One region of the Aquimarina macrocephali genome, then DNA from elsewhere that is predicted to be linked to it. Evidence: riboswitches for the same ligand, from Rfam matches in the RefSeq annotation. Region 1 holds a riboswitch; the other holds the start of a gene.
What was found. Region 1 has a riboswitch for cobalamin ahead of AAFU52_RS04660 ((2Fe-2S) ferredoxin domain-containing protein). Riboswitches for the same ligand answer to the same signal wherever they lie in the genome.
Positions count from the first base shown of each region.

Region 2: it holds a riboswitch for cobalamin, as region 1 does, so the genes downstream of both, AAFU52_RS24765 (TonB-dependent receptor plug domain-containing protein) here and AAFU52_RS04660 ((2Fe-2S) ferredoxin domain-containing protein) in region 1, are expected to answer to the same signal.

Region 1 is NZ_CP151795.1:1,044,825-1,049,062, reverse strand. Features, by position in the region: gene cobA (uroporphyrinogen-III C-methyltransferase) at 1-268, opposite strand, end outside; gene AAFU52_RS04665 (SDR family oxidoreductase) at 313-1,128, opposite strand; gene AAFU52_RS04660 ((2Fe-2S) ferredoxin domain-containing protein) at 1,115-1,936, opposite strand; cobalamin riboswitch at 2,037-2,225, opposite strand; gene AAFU52_RS04655 (AAA family ATPase) at 2,401-2,925, opposite strand; gene cbiB (adenosylcobinamide-phosphate synthase CbiB) at 2,925-3,851, opposite strand; gene AAFU52_RS04645 (pyridoxal phosphate-dependent aminotransferase) at 3,833-4,238, opposite strand, start outside.
Region 2 is NZ_CP151795.1:5,612,596-5,616,833, reverse strand. Features, by position in the region: gene cobT (nicotinate-nucleotide--dimethylbenzimidazole phosphoribosyltransferase) at 1-694, opposite strand, end outside; gene AAFU52_RS24770 (bifunctional adenosylcobinamide kinase/adenosylcobinamide-phosphate guanylyltransferase) at 709-1,257, opposite strand; cobalamin riboswitch at 1,300-1,598, shown strand; gene AAFU52_RS24765 (TonB-dependent receptor plug domain-containing protein) at 1,677-3,620, shown strand; gene AAFU52_RS24760 (S41 family peptidase) at 3,694-4,238, opposite strand, start outside.

The DNA.
Region 1 (4,238 bases):
CAGATTTAAGACGAACTACTTTTTTACCTTTCTGATAATGAGTATAGAGTAATTCATTGATTTTTTGTTGCCGTTCTATTTGATCAGAAGTATCTCCAAATTTGCGTCCCACATATACTTTTTCTCCAATAGTATTGATCGCTAAAATAGTATCTGAAACGAGGTTATCATGAAGAATCACATCTGCTTCTTTGATAAGGCGAGATGCTTTTACAGTTAATAATTCTGGATCTCCCGGACCAGCACCTACTATGGCTACAACATTCATTTTTAAACGTTTAAATTTTTAGCTATTATTTAATAATGCTTGTTTTATATTAATTTTAAAGGATCAGGATGGATATAAGAATAGCCTAAAAGTGTTTTACTTTTGGCATTAGAGATAATCTTATATGCTTGCTTTTCTTGTTTGATAAAAGTAGGAGGGGTAAGCCCTATTTTTTGTGCAGCAAGTGTATAGTATTCTTTTCGTATCGGATGCTGATCTGCGCAACCATTTATAATTTCTCCCCAAGCCTCTTTTTCGATAACCGCATTAATTAACCCAATACAATCTTCTCTATGGATTACATTAATAGGAACATCTCCATTTTGCACTTCTTTTTTATTAGCAAGAAATCGGCCTGGTAATCGATCATCACCAATAAGACCAGATAGCCGGATAATGGTTACTCTATTTTCAAATTGTTTTTGCAATAGTCGCTCTACAGCGGCAACTGCTTTTCCTGATTCTTTTTCTGGTGCAATATTCAATGTTTCAGTTACCTCTCCATTAGTATTTTGATATACCGAAGTAGAGCTGATAAAGATTATTTTTTGAGTTTCAGAAATAAAGGGAAGTATACTTTTTATTTGGTCTTGGTATATTTCTATAATATTAGAGATTCGTTTAGGAGGGAAATTGATAATGACAATTTCGCTTCCTGATAGAAAATCTATATATTCTTTTTCTGAAGATTTTCCAAGTGTAAAAAGGTGAGGTATAATACCTTCTGCTTTTAGCTTCTCGATTTTACTTTCTGTAGTGGTAGACCCTTTTACCGTATCTCCGTTGGCAATTCGATCTATTGCCAATGGTAATCCTAACCATCCGCAACCTAATATACTTATATGTTTAGACTTCTTCACTGATTCTAATATGGTTTGGTGACATCCCTAGGTAAATAGTAAGAATATGCTCCCAGGTCACTGTATCCTCTTCTTTTATCCAAAATGTTACCAGGTGTTTTCCTTTTTTATTTTTCAAGCGTATTGCCTTGGTAAAGATAGTAGATTTTTTAAGCCAGATCACCTCTGCAACACTTACTTTACGATCGGCTATCTCATCAGAAATATCTTTTGGGATTCCGGCAATAGTTAATTGTAACTGAAGCTCTTCTCCGGTAACTTTGACTTCATAATCATCGGTGTAATCTACCAGGTGAGGCGATTTTATTTCAATTGCAGCTGTGTCGTATTGTTGCACAGCAATAGATTTAGGTTCTTGAAATAAGTACTTAAATAATGGATAAAGGTGTTGATCAGAAGCAAAAGATCGGGCTACTAAGGCTTCTCCTAATGCTGTGTCTGTTTTATCTTTAAAAGTAACAGGAGCAATGGTTTTTTCATTCTCGGTTAATAAGACCGACCATCCTTCTTTATATAATAAGTATTCTTCTACAGGTTGATCTTCTTCTAAGTGAGATTTCAGAATTGAAACAGCTTTATCAGGAGTCAGGTTTTTATACCAAAAATTACCAGGTTGTACGATCCAGGTTGGTGCATCTTCACATCGACCATTACATTTTGTTTTAATAGTATGAGTAGCATCCCAAAGCCCTTTGTTACGAAGATATGCTCTGGCTTCACGTATAGCGATTTCACCTTTTGCTTTTTTGCAAGACCCTCCATCACAAAACTGAAAGGTGGTGTTTACTTTACTTAAATTTTTCCCCATAATTAAAAGAAATTAAAAACAGGAAAGGAAGTCAAAAACAAGAATGCTTTATGTACATTCATAAAGCTATTCAAGACCAACCCTTTACCCGAGAGTTAATATTACATTTTGATTTATGGCAGGTCTCCTGACTTTACACAATTATAATCACCTTCCCATAGTTATAACTACAGTGGTATATGGATTATAATTTTATATATGTATTACAGTTGCGGGAACAGTTTTGGATTTTCACCAAATTCCCTTTTCATCTTTTGTTTCCAAAAGAACCGTAAATCAGCAGCGAAGATACTTTTTTTGTTTAAGAACTCGTTTAAACTTTTTCAATTAGCTAAAAAATTGCTCTTTTGCATCTGTTTTTTGCCTTTTCTTCCTTCCATAGCTCTGCTATGCAACTCAAAAAAGCCTTCTTTCAAATACAAAATTGCTAATTTTCACTTTAATTTATAAAGTCCAAACGAGTTCTAAATAAATGATTGGATAAAATCCACACGTTTTGTTAAAGTTGTTTTTGGGATTACCTCTATTTTAAAGTTAAAGCTTTGATAGACTTGTACAAGACATTGATGAATATGTAATGCTTCCTGATAAGATTGAGGGCGTTGGGGATCGTTGATATAGATTTCTTCCCAGGGAGACATTAAAAATATGGTAGATGTATAATGTGTTTTGAATGGGAAGCCCAATAAATATTCTGGAATAGGATGAGATTTGGCTTTTAAATAGGCTATAATATCAGGCAATCCTCGATCTACAAATGTATTTTTTTCAACAGGAATCTGTAGCTCTCTAATCGTTTCTTGATAGACTAAATTTGCAAAGAAAGGAAGATCTCCCCATGGAGTTTTATTACTTTTTATCTGTTGTTGTTCAAGTATTATTTTTCTCGAAATTTCAGAAAAGCACTGATATCCATTAGCTTGTAAAGCCTGGATTAAACTTGTTTTTCCGGTTCCCGGTGCTCCGGTAATGATATATCTTTTGGCCATTATAAAAAATAGTAAACCATACAAATTAAAAGGACAAATGTAAAGGTTACTTTTTGATTGATCCTTGCTACCGTTTTTATTTCCTGATCTTTCAGGATTCGATCATTCGTTCCTATAAAAGGTTTTTCAACTAGTTTTCCGTGATAATAATTAGGTCCGCCAAATTTACAATCCAGAATTGCGGCCAGGGCAGCTTCGGGATATCCGGCATTAGGACTGGAATGTTGTTTACCATATTTTGCTACAAAAGGGATTTTATGAAGCTTACCAGTTACCAGTAACATTAGAAATGCCGTAATTCTAGCCGGGATATAGTTAGCTACATCGTCTAGTTTTGCAGCAAATTTTCCAAAATTTATATACCTCTCATTTTTATAACCAATCATAGAATCAAGAGTATTAATCATTTTATATCCCATAGCACCGGCCACCCCAAATAATGCATAGTAGAAAAGAGGAGCAATAACTCCATCACTAAGATTCTCTGATAATGTTTCGAATACTGCTGATTTTATTTGTTGTGGATTTAATTGATCTGTTTCTCTACCCACAATCCATGACAGTCGTTTTCTACCTTGTTCTATTCCCTTTTGTAAGGCCGTAAAAACAGCTTTGCCTTCATCTATTAAACTTTTATTTGCTAAGGCGTAGAACACGAATATAGAGGTAAATGTATAATAGGCAATTGTATATGAGGAAATGAGTTTTTGAGTATAATAAAAGAATGCAATTGTACCTATGAGTAACCCAATAGTGAGTGCCATTCCCTTTATAAAAGCAAAAGGATTTGTGTTTAGTTTTTTTTCACCAAAAGCAATACTATTCCCGAATAATCGTATGGGATGAGGAAGCCACCTGGGATCTCCTACTATCAAATCGAGAATATATCCAATCACTAAGGGGATGACTACTGTTGTGTACTCCATTGCTGTAAAGCGTGAATTAATAATTCATTTTTCTCGGGGTTCTGACTGGCAACACGAATGTAATGACCGTCCAAACCTCTGAAATTCGATGCATCTCTGATCAATAATTGATGGGTATGTGCTAAATAATCTTTGAGAAGAGGAGCACTTGGTGTTTCTAGTTTTACTATAAAATAATTAGTATTTGATGGGGTAACAGTAAATCCATCTAATCTATCAATTTGTTGTTGTAACTGAATGCTATACCCTAGAAGAGTTGCCATGTCCGGGTATAAGACCTTATAGTTTTTAAATATATATTTTCCTGCTTCGATTGCCATGGTATTAACACTCCAGGGTATTTTAGAATGCTGTAGTTTTTCTCCTATTGCCGTACTACACAATATG
Region 2 (4,238 bases), 1.4 Mb from region 1:
TAGTTAGTGCTTCAAGTGGAGAAGAAGGTATATGTTTTTGGTATACTTCAGATAAAATTTGTTGCTTGATTTTAATAGCTGAAGTATCCAGACCTGTTCCAGAACCTACACATTCTGCCAAAGGAACCTTTGTGAAATATGACATCAATAATGAAGAAGCAGAAGTGTTTCCGATTCCCATTTCGCCAAAACCTATAGTGTTACAGCCATTATTAAATGTTTCTGTGACCAGATCAGCACCTTTTTGTATAGCTATGGTACATTGTTTTGCGGTCATAGCAGGTTTTTCTTGATAATTTTGAGTACCAAAATCAATTTTTTCGTGAATGATACCAGGGATATTTTCAAAATCATGATTAACTCCGGCATCTACTATTTTAAGAGCAATATGATGTTGCTTGCAAAAGACATTAATAGCGGCTCCTTCATTTACAAAATTATAAACCATTTGTGCGGTCACTTCTTGGGGATAAAGGTTGACTTCTCTTTTTTTTGCAATACCGTGATCACCGGCAAAAACTAGAATAGTAGGCTGATCTAAACTGGGTTGGTCCGTGTTTTGAATCATACCTATTTGTAAAGCTACTGTTTCAAGTACTCCTAATGCTCCAACAGGTTTTGTTTTAGTATTAATTTTGTTTTGAAGAGTTGCTTCAAGGGTATTATTAAAGATAGGTTTTATATCAAAGTCCATGTATATTTTGGTTATTAAGAGTTTTTGATTTCAACAGGAATACCAGAAATCATTAATATTGCTTTATCGGCATGACTAGCTATATGTTGGTTCATCCAGCCTTGTAGTTCGGTAAATTTTCTACCAATTTTGGTAGTAGCGTGAACCCCCATTCCGATTTCATTAGAAATGATAATTATAGTCGCATTTATGTTTAATAGTTTATCAAATTCTGCTTTTGCTTGCGACAGTGAGAGCTGGATGTCATTTTTTGTATCCATATAGTAGTTGGTAAGCCACAAAGTAACACAATCGATCACAACAACACTATCTTTTTTAACAACTTTAGAGATTTCTTTTTCTTCTTCAATAGAGATCCAACGATCGTCGCGATCTGCAATATGCCTATCTATACGTTTGCGATGATCATCATCCCAAATGCGTGAAGTCGCTAGATAATAAGGAGTGTCGGATAACTGTAATGCCAGACGCTGTGCATAGCTGCTTTTACCAGAACGTTCTCCTCCTGTAATGTAATACAACATTGAATTGGTTTTAGAGATAGCAAAGGTAATCGAATACATTATTTATTTGTTAAAGTAATCCGAAATTCCATAAAATATAATACATTCGCGCAGAATTTTGGTTCTGATACTCCTTTCATGGGAGTTGAGGATTAAAAGGGAATCAGGTACAATGAAGAATGAAGTTAGCATATAAATCTCGATTTTTTTAATTTTTAATCGTATTTCTGAAGTTTAACATCGTAAATCAATATTCCTGAGCTGTTCCCGCAACTGTATGCTGTGTCCATCATTAAAAAGGATGCTTGTTGTTAATACTTTATAACCACTGCTCGTTTGACGATCGGGAAGGTAAACAACAAGACGCGAGCCAGGAGACCTGCCTTTATTCATTGTAATCAAACTTTCGGGACAATTGTTTGGGTATGGGTAAACTACATACTTTTTTCCGGTAATTGTAAAAATTAAGTGTTTAAGTAATGAACAAAAAAGTATTTTTTGGAACAGCATTTTTAATGTTGGGATCATCTGTTGTATTTGGACAGGAGATCCAAATAGATGAGGTAGTTAATGAGCTAGACGAGGTGGTTATTTCTGACTCTAAGTTTAGTTTGAAACGAGAACAAAGCGGTAAGGTAATTACTAAAATTACTGCTAAAGAACTAGAACGTAGCCAGGGGCAATCTGTAGCTACAGTACTTGCAAGAGCAACAGGTTTGTTTATTAATGGTAACGGTAGCGCCGCTGGGCAAGACCTTGGTGTTTATGTGCGTGGAGGGCGTAATCGTCAGGTAGTTATTAGAATTGATGGGGTAACAGTTAGTGATCCTTCTACTTCTTCTGGAGATTTTGATTTACGATTACTATCGGTTAATCAAATACAGGAAATTGAAATTCTTAAAGGAGCATCGAGTACTTTATATGGTTCTGGAGCTGCGGCTGCGGTAATCAATATTATTACAAAATCTGAAAGTAAGAAAAAGATATCTGCTAGTTTTCAATCCAGTATAGGAACGAATCAATCTCAGGAAGATCAGGATTATGATATTAATGAATTTATAAACCTTGCATCGATTAACGGAACCTTGGGAAAAGTAAGCTATTTGGCAAGCGTAGGAAATCAGTTTAGTGATGGATTATCGGCAGCAGAGACCGAAGAAGCAGAAAGCGATGCATTTTCTAAATTTAATGTATATACCAAGTTAGGATATCGATGGAATGATAATTTTAGATTTCATTTTTTTGGAAATTTAGATCAATATAAAAATGATTTCGATGCTGCGGCAGGAATAGATGGAGACAATCGGTTTGAGAGTCAACAATTAAGGGCAGGATCTTTTTGGGAGATTAAGTACCCTAAGGGTAGTTTTACATTTACAAACAGTTTTGCATCCTTAGAAAGAGATCTTACCAAATCTAGCTTTCCTTCAAAATATGAAGGTAATGTACATACTTTTGATGCATATAATAAATATACCTTTAACAATACATTGCATACGGTTATTGGAGCAAATGGTTCGTATAGTAAATTTAGCCTTGTAAATATTCCTTTTGGTACTACAAATCTAGAAGAGACAATTAGTGATACTGATGCAGAGTTTGATATTATTGATCCTTATATTAATGTAGTATATGCTTCAGATTTTGGTTTTAATCTAAATGCAGGAGCGAGATATAATATTCATAGTACCTATGATAATCATGTTGTTTATACTATAAATCCATCATACACCCACACATTTGGAGATAATTATATTAAAGGATTAGCATCATATAGTACCGCATATATCACTCCGTCATTATTTCAGCTATATGATACGGCCTTTTTTACAGGAAATCCAGATCTTAAACCAGAAGAGAGCACAACTATAGAAGGAGGAGTTGAATTATCTCATAAGAAGAAAGCTACGGTGAGTGTAGTTTATTTTAATCGTAAATCAGAAAACTTTATCACTTTTGATCCTACTACTTTTGTGAATTTTAATTCACCCGACGATATTAAGGTAGATGGAGTAGAAGTAGAGGTGTCGACAACAGTTTTAGAAGACAAACTATCTGTAAAAGGGAATTATACCTATACTAATATTGACAAATTAGACGATAATATCAGAATTCCTGAACATATGATTAATGCTAGTATTGGTTATCAATTAGGAAAAAAGACATATACTTCGTTAAACTATCAGTATAATACCGAGCGTACAGATAACGATTTTGCTAATACAGACCCGGTTACTTTTGCCCCAACACAAGTTTCTCTTGATGGTTATGGTATATTAGATTTTTATATTAGTCACCGACTACTAAAAAATCTAAATATTTATGCAGCGATGCATAATATTACCAATGAAGATTATCAGGAGATTTTAGGATTTAGTACCAAAGGTAGAAATGCCAGAGTTGGAATTAATCTGGAATTCTAAATATTATAACCCGGGTTTAATCAAAAACTCCTGAACGAATAGTTCAGGAGTTTTTACTTTTTTAGAGATTATATTATTCTGCAGTGGGAAGATTGTTATCCCGATACATACGTTCATAAACGGGAGAAAACATTTTACTATTTCCAACACTTTCTAATTGTATTATATTATAATTTTTAGCACTTTTTGTACCTAAAATATTATCTATTGCAGCTTTAAAAAGAGGTTCATTTTCATCACCTAAAACCCCAAGATTAGAATAATCTTCTTCGATTTCTACTTCTGGAGAAAAACCACCGTGATAATCTGTAAAACCAACAGAGTTGCTGGATTTAAGAACTAAAGGTTGCATAGCATATGTATGTCCAGTGTTAGCACCTTGTCGTCCAAAATTATCAGAATCATATAATGTTATTGATGCTTGAAATTTTCCTCTTGTAGTGGCTCCTACCTGGATCACATTTATATGTGGGTCAAGCCCATTAATTACCAACTCACTAGCAGAAGCAGAGCTTCTAGTAGTTAAAATATAAATTCTACTTAAATTAAGACTATTAATGGCTTCACCTGTTCTGATTTGATTGTCAAAAAGATTGGTGCTTCCAAACTGTGCCTGTC